Linked DNA regions of Prochlorococcus marinus XMU1402. The main gene of each other region encodes a partner of the protein of the gene in region 4 in a complex. Links are inferred from orthologs where the notes say so. Each region holds a gene or a part of one and is shown on either strand. Other genes may lie near its edges.

Region 1 (2,916 bases), 730 kb from region 4 along the record:
ATTCAATATTGTTATGATTTACTTGGCACTAAAATGCCAGAGCCAATATTTTTTGAGGATGCAAAAAAAGAGTTATCGCCTATTGCCAAATCTTTTTGGATGGAAAACAGAAGAGTTTCTAATAAATTATTATGCAAAACACTCGGATATAAACTAATTTATAAAAACTACAAATTAGGACTAAAAAATTGTCTTTTGAATGTTTAAAAGTAACAATCTTGAAACCTTGTTATGAACTTTAATAGTAAAAATAATTTTAAAGTTGTAATAAGTATTGGAGATGAGTCTGGAATAGGACCTGAAATAATTCTAAAAGCACTATTTTCTCGACAAATACCAGAAAATATTGAATATATTTTAGTCGGATCCAATAAAAATTTACAAAATACATATAAAAATCTTAGATCTCTAGGAGTAAAAAATATCGCAAATCCCAATAATTTTCAAATTCATGATCTCGAAATTTCTTCGTCTAATAATCCTTCTAAATCAAGTTATGGAAATTCAAGTTTCAAATACTTAATAAAAGCAATTGAAATAGTAAAACAATATCCTAATTCAGCACTTGTAACTGGCCCAATTTGCAAGAAATCATGGTCATTGGCGGGTCATCATTTCTCTGGACAGACCGAAGTATTAGCAAAATCATGTGGAGTAAAAAATGTTGGAATGTTATTTACTGCTAAGTCACCAATTACAGGTTGGAGATTTAATACTTTACTCGCTACAACTCACGTAGCTCTTTGCGAAGTTCCCAAACTTCTAACAATAGAATTAATTCACTCAAAACTAGATCTCTTAAAAAAGTTTTGTAGTACATATATTGAGAATCCTACTTTAAAAGTGGCCGGATTAAACCCTCATGCTGGCGAAGAAGGCCTTTTAGGCAATGAAGAAAAAATTTGGCTTAATGACTCATTAATTGCTTGGAATGAAAAAAATAAAGATATTAAATTAATAGGCCCTTTATCTCCTGATAGTTGCTGGAATTCCTCTGCAAAAGCTTGGAGAAACAAAGATACTGAAACACATAATGGGATTCTTGCTATGTATCATGATCAAGGTTTAATACCAATGAAAGTTATCGCTCTTAATTACTCAGTCAATACCACACTAGGCTTACCTTTTGTCAGAACATCTCCAGATCATGGAACAGGGTTTGATATTGCTGGCAAAGGAATAGCTCAATCTCAAAGCATGATTGAGGCTATAAAAACTGCAATTGAAATGACAAGAAATTCAAGACTGCTTAACACGCATTAAAACTTGACCAAATTCAACCGGGGTTCCATTTTCAACAAGAATCTCTACTATTTCAGCATTAAATTCAGATTCAATTTCATTCATCAATTTCATCGCTTCCAATATACAGATGGTTTGACCAACCTTAACAATATTCCCTACTTCGACGAAAGGCTCCTCACCAGGAGCTGCAGCCCTATAAAAGGTTCCAACCATAGGAGAAGTGATTTCAGTAAGATCTGAGCGTCCAGGAGGGGCAACTTGAGGAGTTTCTGGGACATTAGAAATCGAAACATTTTCGTTTATGGATTTTTGACTTGAAATTATTTGCTTATCAAATGAATTATTAGGAACAGAATTGTTAGAAACCAAATTATTAGGTAATTGATTCTGATCAAACAAGTTCCTCTTTATTTCAAGTTTAAAATCTTCTCCTTCAAGGGAGAATTCTTGAATATCGCTTGTTGAGATTTTCTCTATTAAGCGATTTAAGTCTTCATGATCTAATTTCATAGCCATTAATTTTCACGTCCAAGATAACTATCGTTACGAGTATCAACCTTTATCATTTCTCCTACAGAAATAAACAAAGGGACCATAACTTGAGCACCTGTTTCTAGAATAGCTGGTTTTGTGCCCCCACTTGCTGTATCGCCTTTAACCCCAGGATCAGTTTCTGTGACTTTTAAAGTGATAGATATAGGAAGTTCAACTTCTAAAACTTTATCATTGTAAAAAACAACGTTAACCTCCATTCCTTCTTTCAAATACTTTGAACCTCTTCCGATTTGTTCAGCAGAAAGTCTTGTTTCTTCAAAACTTGTCATATCCATAAAAACATAATCTCCAGACTCCACATAAGTATGTTGGAGGTTAGACTTCTCTAAGATAGCCTGCTGTACTGATTCTCCGGCTCGAAAAGTTTTTTCAACTACATTGCCGCTTTGAACTGATTTTAATTTTGTTCGCACAAAAGCAGAACCCTTACCAGGCTTGACATGTAGAAATTCTACAACGCGCCAAACTTGTCCATCCAATTCGATGGTGGTACCTGTGCGAAAATCGTTACTGGAAATCATTCCTGTATTACATCCCCAAGGATCATAACCTGCAAGAGTGCTATGCAAAAATTCTTATCAAATCAGAACAAACTTTTCTTAATTCTATCTATCATAATTTTTCAAGTTTTTCTCTTTAAACCGATTGAAGTTCGCGCTGATTTACCTACTGGAAATGCAGTAAAAGACCCTAATGCAATCCTCAGAAACGCTCTCCCTATCAAGCAAGTTGAATTGCAAGAAATTCAACATAAATTGGAAGAAACTAGTGATCTTGTTAGAGGAGGAAGGTGGCCCGCTCTTACGAAAACTGTTACAAAATGTCAATCTTTACTAAAAAAATACCAAAGTCGAATTATTGATGATTTACCAAAGGATAAAAAGAAAATTGCTGAAAAAACATTTTTAGAACTCAAAGAAAATTTTGAAACTCTTCAAGATCATTCCAAAGCAAAGGATAAGTACTCATTTGTATCTACCCGCAAAGAGGCTTTAGATAAAATAGGTGGATTAGAAGAATATTTCCTTCCAAATCAATTTCCTTACGATATTCCGGAAGAGTTTGATAATCTTCCAAGATTACTAGGCAGAGCGAAAGTCAATATAAAAACCTCCA
Region 2 (2,982 bases), 680 kb from region 4 along the record:
CCGCACAAAAGTCCTATAGCTGCGAAGAAAACATCATAATCTCTAGCTAATGCAGGTTTAAAAGACCTTAAAAAATAAAGGCCTCCACCGCATACAGCTAGGACAATACCAACAATACTGGCCCAATTGAGACTAGCATTGACCACATTCTTTCTCCAAAAATTTATTTATTAAAGGATTACTTAAATCCCCTATATATATAGTGTACTTAAAACTTCTACAAAAACTAGCGTCTTCCAGTAGAAGTACGATCGAGAGAATCTTTCTGACTGACAAAAATCAAAAATGCAGAGGCTGGAATGACAATAAGTAAAGCAGCTGCAATAAAACTACCTATCATTCCAACCGCGGAATTATTAGCAACTTCAGCAGAAAAATCTGCAACTAGCAATAAATTTGAGATTTGAAACACTTTTAAATATTAAATTCTCAATTTATAATACGAATTAAATACGTTTCAGTGGGTTATTTATTAAGATGAATTAAATAATTGTGATCTCTTTGCTTGTAAACTCTCTACAAATTTTAGATATTAGTTTAGGAATTTCTCTTTCATATCTCACTATAGTTTTTCTAATAAGGTTAATTCTTACTTGGTACCCAAAGATTGATTTAAGTAAAGGTTTATGGTTATTAATTTCAATACCATCAAGCTCTATTCTTAATTTAACAAGAAAACTAATTCCTCCTATTGGAGGAGTTGATGTTGGACCTGTAATTTGGATCGGAATTATAAGCTTTTTAAGAGAAATTTTAGTCGGTCAGCAAGGGCTCATAAAACTTGCATTGAATACAAATATCTCATAGAAATCATTTATTTTTTTCTCAGTAATTTGGCAATAATTCTTCTTCTACATATTTAGTATGTATCTTACCCTCCTTAAATTTAGATTTATTGAGTAAGGTTAAATGAAAGTTTATTGTTGTAGGAATACCAGTTACTGCACACTCATTTAAAGCCCTATTCATACGTTTAATTGCAGTATTACGATCTTTCCCCCAGACTATTAATTTACCAATTAATGAGTCATAGAAAGGAGGTATTTCATAGCCGGTATAAACATGACTATCCACCCTTACACCAGGACCACCAGGGGGAAGCCATCCAGTTATTTTTCCAGGAGATGGTCGGAAATTGTGAGAAGGATCTTCAGCATTGATTCTACATTCAATGGCATGACCGTTTAAATGGATATCATCCTGATTAAATTCCAAGTTTTGTCCGCTTGCGATTTTAATTTGCTCTGCTATTAGATCAACTCCAGTAACCATTTCAGTAACAGGATGTTCAACTTGAATCCTGGTATTCATTTCCATAAAATAAAAATTATCATCATCATCAACTAAAAATTCAACTGTCCCAGCTCCTTCGTAGCCGATACTTTTTGCAGCAGCAATAGCAGCGTTCCCCATTTTTTTTCTTAGCTCAGTATTAATTGCAGGACTAGGAGACTCTTCTAATAACTTCTGATGTCTTCTTTGAACTGAACAATCTCGCTCTCCTAAATGAACAACATTTCCAAACCTATCCGCCAAAATTTGAATTTCTACATGTCTTGGCTTCTTTATAAATTTCTCCATATATAAACCATCATTACCAAAAGCTGCTTCTGCTTCGCCTTGAGCTGCTTTAAACATTTTTTCGAGATTATTAGGGCTTTCAACCAGCCTCATACCTCTTCCACCTCCTCCAGCAGTCGCTTTGATAATTACCGGATAGCCAATATTATCTGCCAATTTATAAGCCTCATCAACATTTGACAACAAGCCTTTACTCCCAGGAACTGTTGGAACGCCAACTGCTTCCATAGTTTCTTTAGCTGTAGATTTATCTCCCATTGATCTAATAGCTTTAGGAGATGGACCAATAAAAACTATTCCGTGATCATTACACATCTCAGCAAATTTATCATTTTCAGCAAGAAATCCATAACCAGGATGAATAGCATCAACTCCTCTCGATGTGGCAGCAGCAAGTATATTTGGAATATTTAAATAACTTTTATTACTTAATGAATCTCCAACACAAACTGCTTCATCAGCAAGCTGAACATGTAATGCTTTTTTATCTACAGTACTAAAAACTGCAACTGTTGCAATACCTAGTTCTCTACAACTTCTGACAATTCGTAAAGCTATTTCTCCACGATTAGCAATTAAAACTTTTTCAATCATTATAAAATTAAATTGAAGAAATGAAAATGACTTAAAATAAAAAATTATTTGCCAAAGTATTTAACAAAATTTTTTAGTGATCAGAGGACATTTTTACAATACAGCCTAGAACGTTATATATGTATAAATATTTGTTTTATGCAAAGAAAAATTATTCATCATATTCAAAAATAATCTGTTAGAACTTCATGCTTATTTCAGCCAATAATGTATTATATTTTTAAGGTTTAAGTATCCCCAGGTTGCTGAGAACCCTTTGCGGACGTGGCGGAATTGGTAGACGCGCACGTCTAAGGAGCGTGTGGCTTCGGCCTTGCGAGTTCAAGTCTCGCCGTCCGCATTTAATGTATTCCGGTTTAACTGCAATGAAAAAAAAATCAGTTGCAGTAGTTATAGTTTCCAATGGTCCTGGTGAATTAACTACATGGGTAAATCCTGTAATAAATGAGCTTAACAAAATAAATAAAGCACTATGTGATGACGATAAAATCAATTTCACTCTTAGATTAGTCCTTGTTCCTTGCCCAAATGCCACTGGCAAAGAATATTTAGTTGCAAATTCATGGAATAAATTCGAATTAATTACAAAATCCAAAAGTTTTTGGAAATTATTAATCAAGCCACATTCTTTTGCGAATTGGCCCAAAAAAGGGGTCGTTATTTTCCTTGGTGGAGATCAATTGTGGAGCATTTTACTAGCTAAAAGACTAGGTTATCTAAATATCACATATGCTGAATGGATTTCGCGATGGCCTCAATGGACCAACGAAATTGCTGCCATGAATTTAAAAGTAAAAAAGTTAATTC
Region 3 (2,804 bases), 230 kb from region 4 along the record:
CTATGGAACTAGCTCAGAAAAAAGGGATTAACATTACCGCTTTAGGAGGATTTACTTCTATTATTTTTGAGAATTTTAATCTTCTACAGCATAAACAAATTAGAAATACTTCTTTAGAGTGGGAAAGGTTTACTACTGGCAATACTCATACCGCCTGGGTTATTTGTAAACAACTAGAAATAAATGCGCCTCGCATTGGGATAGACCTTAAAAAGGCAACTGTTGCTGTAATTGGTGCTACAGGTGATATTGGTAGTGCTGTTTGTAGATGGCTTATCAATAAAACTGGGATTTCAGAACTTCTTATGGTAGCAAGACAACAAGAACCACTAGCGCTGTTACAAAAAGAATTAGATGGTGGAATCGTAACAAGCTTAAATGAGGCATTACCTCAGGCGGATATTGTTGTATGGGTTGCAAGTATGCCTAAAACTATTGAAATTGATATAGATAACTTAAAAAAACCATGTTTAATGATTGATGGCGGATACCCCAAAAATCTTGATGAGAAATTTCAGGGTGAAAATATTCATGTTTTAAAAGGAGGTATAGTAGAGTTTTTTAATGATATTGGATGGAATATGATGGAACTTGCGGAAATGCAAAACCCTCAGAGAGAGATGTTTGCTTGCTTTGCAGAAGCTATGATTTTAGAATTTGAAAAGTGTCATACAAACTTTAGTTGGGGAAGAAATAACATATCCCTTGAAAAGATGGAGTTTATTGGAGCAGCATCTTTAAAGCACGGTTTTTCTGCGATTGGACTTGATAAGCAGCCTAAAGTATTAACTGTTTAAATTATGGCTAAACGTTACCTCCTTGATTTTGAAAAGCCTCTTGTTGAACTTGAGAAGCAGATAGAGCAAATTAAAGAATTAGCTCGAGATTCAGAAGTAGATGTTAGTCAACAGCTTCTGCAGCTTGAAACCTTAGCTGCTAGGAGAAGAGAAGAAATATTTAAATCTCTCACCCCTGCTCAAAAGATTCAGGTAGCTAGACATCCTCAAAGACCTAGTACTTTGGATTTTGTTCAAATGTTTTGTGATGACTGGATCGAATTACATGGAGACAGAAATGGTGGCGATGATATGGCACTAATTGGGGGGATAGGTTCGATAAATAATAGACCAGTGTTGATGTTAGGGCATCAGAAAGGAAGGGACACAAAAGAAAATGTAGTAAGAAATTTTGGGATGGCAAAACCTGGAGGTTACAGAAAAGCTCTTAGATTAATGCAGCATGCAAATAGATTTTCTTTGCCAATCCTTACATTTATTGATACTCCCGGAGCTTATGCCGGTTTAAAAGCTGAAGAACAAGGTCAAGGTGAAGCGATTGCTAGAAACCTTCGAGAGATGTTTGGATTGAAAGTTCCAATTGTGGCTACTGTCATTGGAGAAGGAGGTTCTGGAGGAGCACTTGGAATAGGTGTTGCCGACAGGTTACTAATGTTTGAACACAGTGTTTACACAGTTGCTAGTCCGGAAGCATGTGCATCAATTTTGTGGAGAGATGCTGCTAAGGCACCAGAAGCTGCATCAGCACTTAAAATTACAGGTAAAGATTTACTTAAATTAGGTATAATAGATGAGGTATTACCAGAACCTTCTGGTGGGAATAATTGGGCTCCTTTAGATGCTGGTAACACACTAAAAAAGGCTATTGAAAAACACCTTAATGCTTTATTGCAAATGCCTGAAGAAGAATTAATTGAGGAAAGATACAAAAAGTTTAGGGTTTTAGGTAAATTTATCGAAGCAAATAATATTGAAGAAATTTATAGTGAAATCCCCCAAAAAACTGAATAACTTGAAACTAGCTTTTATAACGGGTGCTACGAAAGGTATTGGTAGATCTACCGCAATTACTTTTGCCAATGCTGGCTGGGATTTAATTTTACTCTCCAGGAATATGGATTTAATGGAGAAACTAAAGAGAGAACTTTTGACCACTAAATCAAAAATTAACCCAGTAAAATGTGATTTATCTAATCCTCTAGAAATAGAGCATTGTGTTAAAGAGGCAATTAAGAAGTATGGGTGCCCTTCAGTATTGATAAATAATGCCGGTTGCGCAGTTAATGGCCCTTTAGTTGAGATGGAATTAGGTCAATGGGAACAAACTATTCAAATAAACCTTACAAGTGTTTTTCAAATTTGTAGTGCAATAATTCCTCAAATGAGAAAAAATGGCGGTTTAGTTATTAATGTTAGTAGTCATGCCTCTTATAATGCATTCCCCCAATGGGGAGCTTATTGTGTTTCAAAATCTGCACTAGCTATGTTTACTAAATGCTTGAGGGAGGAGGAGAGACCTAATTCAATAAGAGCGTGCACAATAACTCTTGGTTCAGTAAATACTCCTCTTTGGGACTCCGAATCAATCAATTCTGATTTCGATAGAACTTCTATGCTCTCCTCAAAAGAGGTATCAGAAACTATTCTATACATGGCTCAAAAACCTGAATCTCAATTGATCGAAGACTTGACTTTGATGCCATCTGGCGGAGCCTTTTAAACATTCTCAATATCTGATTAATCTTAAAATAGTGATTTTTTTTAGTGCTATTTGAACCCGATTGAACAAGAGAATGTGATATAGTATATGAGCAATCAAGCATTGGAAGATACAGTTAATTAAGTTGCATACAATTTTCTGTTTAAAATTTTATGACCTCTACATTACCCAACGATAATATTAGAAACTTTGACGACCAGATTACTAATAAACTAATTTCTGAAATTATTAGAGACAGAATTAAGAATTCTGGGGTGAGATTTAGTGCCAATGATAATATTTCTGAT
Region 4 (2,954 bases):
TAACATCATTTAAATCAGATGAATTAGGTAAAGGTCTTTTTCTTATTGATGTTGCTAACTTACCAGACACGTTTATTGCTTCTCCAAAAAACCAATTCAACATATCGAATGCATGAGTACCTAATGCGCCAATAACTCCACCACCTTTTTCTTCCAACGAATACCAATTCCAGAATCTTTTGGGGTCAGATCTACTGCCCATTAACCAATCTAATTTGACTAAATATATATCTCCTAAGATATTTTCATCAACAATCTTTTTTGTCTGAAGGAAAAGAGGTACTGCTCTATATTCAAAATCAACACATACGCTTAAATTATTAATCAATGATATTCTCTGAAGCTCTTCAATTTCTGAGGAGGATATCGAAACGGGTTTTTCTAGAAGCAAATTTTTATTATTCTCAAGAGCTTGTTTTGCTAATTTAAATCTTGATTCAGGAGGGGTAGCAATTATAATTCCATCAATTTCCGGAGATTTAATTAAGTCATCCCAATTATAAAAAAAATCTAAGCCCGTTTCTTTTTCTAGAATTGATTTTTGCTTTTTCTCGTAATGATAAATAGCTACAGGATTTAAATAATCAGACTCTTTTAATGCCTCTAAATGAACTTTTTTACCAAACCCTAGTCCAGCGATTGCTATTTTTAATTTTTTATTTTTAATATTCATTAATAAACTCTGAACAGCTATTTTCAATAACAACATCTATGAGTTCATCATTATTAGAAGTTTGCCATTTTGAATTGAATTGAGGTATTCCATTTATGGAAGTATCTTTAAACTTTTTTTCATCGCAATTAATTCTCATTACATAAAGTGATAACTCTCCATCTTTATCAGAATTAGTTGGATTTTTAAAGAACTTTGTTAAGACACTTATTTCACCATTTGAAAGTGGCTTAATACTACCTTTATCAAGCCATTCTTTCCCTTCATTATTCTCTTTTAGTAGTACCCAGTCAACATTTCCTATAGCATATGAACAGGAAGCAAAATTTAAAATAAAAAATAAAAGGCTTAAAGTAAAATAAAAGAAATTTGAAATAATTCTCATATTACGTATTTGCTTTTGCAAGTTCTTTTACACCATGAATTTTCAAAATTTTAGTCAGAGTATCCTTGAGATCTTTCCTTTTTACTATTACATCAACAAAACCATGCTCAAGAAGATATTCAGCCGTTTGAAAATTATCGGGTAATTTTTCTCTTAATGTTTGTTCTATAACCCTTCTTCCAGCAAATCCAATCAGAGCTTTAGGTTCCGCCAAAATTAAATCACCTAACATTGCAAAGCTTGCTGTTACTCCCCCAGTAGTTGGATGAGTTAATAAAGGCATATAAAGAAGATTTTTTTCTTTATGCTTTTTTAGTGCTCCAGATATTTTTGCCATTTGCATGAGACTTAACATGCCTTCTTGCATCCTTGCTCCTCCTGATGCGCAAACAATAAGAATTGGAAAATTTTCTAAAGTTGCTTTTTCAATTATCCTTGTGATTTTTTCACCAACGACTGAACCCATGGATCCTCCCATAAATCTAAAATCCATAACAGCTAATGCTAAAGGCATTGAATTTACAGAGCAGATACCTGTTACGACTCCATCTCTTAAACCTGTGCCTGCTTGACTTTCTTTAATTCGATCAGCATATGACCTTCTATCTTTAAAACCTAAAGGATCTGTAGGACTTAGTGAACTATCAAACTCTTTGAATGAATTTTTGTCTGCAATTATATTTATCCTTTCATCGCTATTAATCCTGTTGTGATGTCCACAATTACTACAAACATTGAAATTTGAAATTAGATCTTTTCTATAGGCTACTTGCGAACATTCTGAACATTTAACCCACAAGCCATCTCCCTCATCAGTATCTTGCGAAACTTTCCCAACAAATTGATCTTTACGCCTTGCGGCAAACCAGTCGATTAATGACACAACGTTACCTGTTTTTTCTATTTAAATCTAAATAAGGTACTTTTATCAAGAAAGATATATAAAAATTTGAGATCTTCTAGATTAGAAACTCCTCAAAGTAAAAAAAATATAATGATTTTAGTTGATAATCGAAAATTAATTATTATTTATTTTTCTCCTCAATCATTTTATGAATTATTGGAGTAAGAATTAGTTCCATTGCGAAACCCATTTTTCCGCCATTTACGACGATACTTGTTGGACTTGACATAAATGAATCGTTAATCATTCCAAGCAAGTATTGAAAATCAATCCCCCATTTCTCTCTTGCTCCTTTTCTGAAATGTATGATGACAAAGCTCTCGTCAGGAGTTGGGATATTCCTGCATATGAAAGGGTTGGAAGTGTCAATTGTGGGAATTCTTTGGAAATTAATATCGGTTTTGCTGAATTGTGGGCAAATGTGATTTATATAATCAGGCATTCTTCTCAAAATAGTATCCACAATGGTTTCCGCTGAGTAACCTCTTTCTGCATTATCTCTATGGATTTTTTGAATCCACTCTAAATTTGTTATAGGGACAACACCAACAAGTAAATCAGCATAAGATGCTACATTGTATCCCTCACCATCTACCCCGCCATGCAAACCTTCATAAAAAAGAACGTCTGTTCCCTCAGGAATATCTTCCCATGGAGTAAATTGCCCAGGTTCTAAGGATGTCCCAAGTCTTGTATTATGTTCTTCTGCTTCTTCAAGACTATGTAAATAATATCTTTTCTTTCCTCCACCTGTTTCACCATAGATTTTAAAAAGTTCTTCTAGCTTGTCAAAAAGATTAGCCTCTGGACCAAAGTGAGAGAAATTTTCACCTTTTGAGAGAGCATCTGCCATAGCTTTTTTCATAGGCATTCTTTCAAACCTGTGGTAACTATCACCTTCTACAACTGCGGGAACAATATCTTCTCTTGCAAAAATATGCTCAAAGGCTCTTTTTACTGTACTTGTTCCTGCTCCTGAAGATCCTGTTACA

What was found.
Region 1: the proteins of accD (region 4) and accB are in contact, whole or in part, in a solved structure (PDB 8UXZ), measured with the Escherichia coli proteins. The link is inferred for Prochlorococcus marinus XMU1402 from one-to-one orthologs.
Region 2: the proteins of accD (region 4) and accC are in contact, whole or in part, in a solved structure (PDB 8UXZ), measured with the Escherichia coli proteins. The link is inferred for Prochlorococcus marinus XMU1402 from one-to-one orthologs.
Region 3: the proteins of accD (region 4) and HA141_RS02955 are in contact, whole or in part, in a solved structure (PDB 8UXZ), measured with the Escherichia coli proteins. The link is inferred for Prochlorococcus marinus XMU1402 from one-to-one orthologs.

What each region holds. Positions count from the first base shown.
Region 1 is NZ_JAAORD010000001.1:26,661-29,576, reverse strand. It holds accB (acetyl-CoA carboxylase biotin carboxyl carrier protein), read right to left. Parts: upstream 1,762-2,916; coding sequence 1,240-1,761; downstream 1-1,239. Other genes in the region: HA141_RS00125 (peptidylprolyl isomerase), read left to right, coding at 2,364-2,916; efp (elongation factor P), read right to left, coding at 1,761-2,321; pdxA (4-hydroxythreonine-4-phosphate dehydrogenase PdxA), read left to right, coding at 232-1,263; HA141_RS00145 (NAD-dependent epimerase/dehydratase family protein), read left to right, coding at 1-207. UniProt on the Escherichia coli protein: This protein is a component of the acetyl coenzyme A carboxylase complex; first, biotin carboxylase catalyzes the carboxylation of the carrier protein and then the transcarboxylase transfers the carboxyl group to form malonyl-CoA.
Region 2 is NZ_JAAORD010000001.1:67,719-70,700, reverse strand. It holds accC (acetyl-CoA carboxylase biotin carboxylase subunit), read right to left. Parts: upstream 2,176-2,982; coding sequence 826-2,175; downstream 1-825. Other genes in the region: HA141_RS00330 (glycosyl transferase), read left to right, coding at 2,520-2,982; HA141_RS00345 (YggT family protein), read left to right, coding at 502-807; psbX (photosystem II reaction center protein PsbX), read right to left, coding at 227-412; HA141_RS00355 (Ycf66 family protein), read right to left, coding at 1-146. UniProt on the Escherichia coli protein: This protein is a component of the acetyl coenzyme A carboxylase complex; first, biotin carboxylase catalyzes the carboxylation of the carrier protein and then the transcarboxylase transfers the carboxyl group to form malonyl-CoA.
Region 3 is NZ_JAAORD010000001.1:522,676-525,479, forward strand. It holds HA141_RS02955 (acetyl-CoA carboxylase carboxyltransferase subunit alpha), read left to right. Parts: upstream 1-800; coding sequence 801-1,808; downstream 1,809-2,804. Other genes in the region: HA141_RS02950 (long-chain acyl-[acyl-carrier-protein] reductase), read left to right, coding at 1-797; HA141_RS02960 (SDR family oxidoreductase), read left to right, coding at 1,783-2,517; folE (GTP cyclohydrolase I), read left to right, coding at 2,670-2,804. UniProt on the Escherichia coli protein: Component of the acetyl coenzyme A carboxylase (ACC) complex. First, biotin carboxylase catalyzes the carboxylation of biotin on its carrier protein (BCCP) and then the CO(2) group is transferred by the carboxyltransferase to acetyl-CoA to form malonyl-CoA.
Region 4 is NZ_JAAORD010000001.1:751,749-754,702, forward strand. It holds accD (acetyl-CoA carboxylase, carboxyltransferase subunit beta), read right to left. Parts: upstream 1,942-2,954; coding sequence 1,060-1,941; downstream 1-1,059. Other genes in the region: HA141_RS04275 (Gfo/Idh/MocA family protein), read right to left, coding at 1-673; HA141_RS04280 (hypothetical protein), read right to left, coding at 663-1,058; HA141_RS04290 (phosphoribulokinase), read right to left, coding at 2,084-2,954.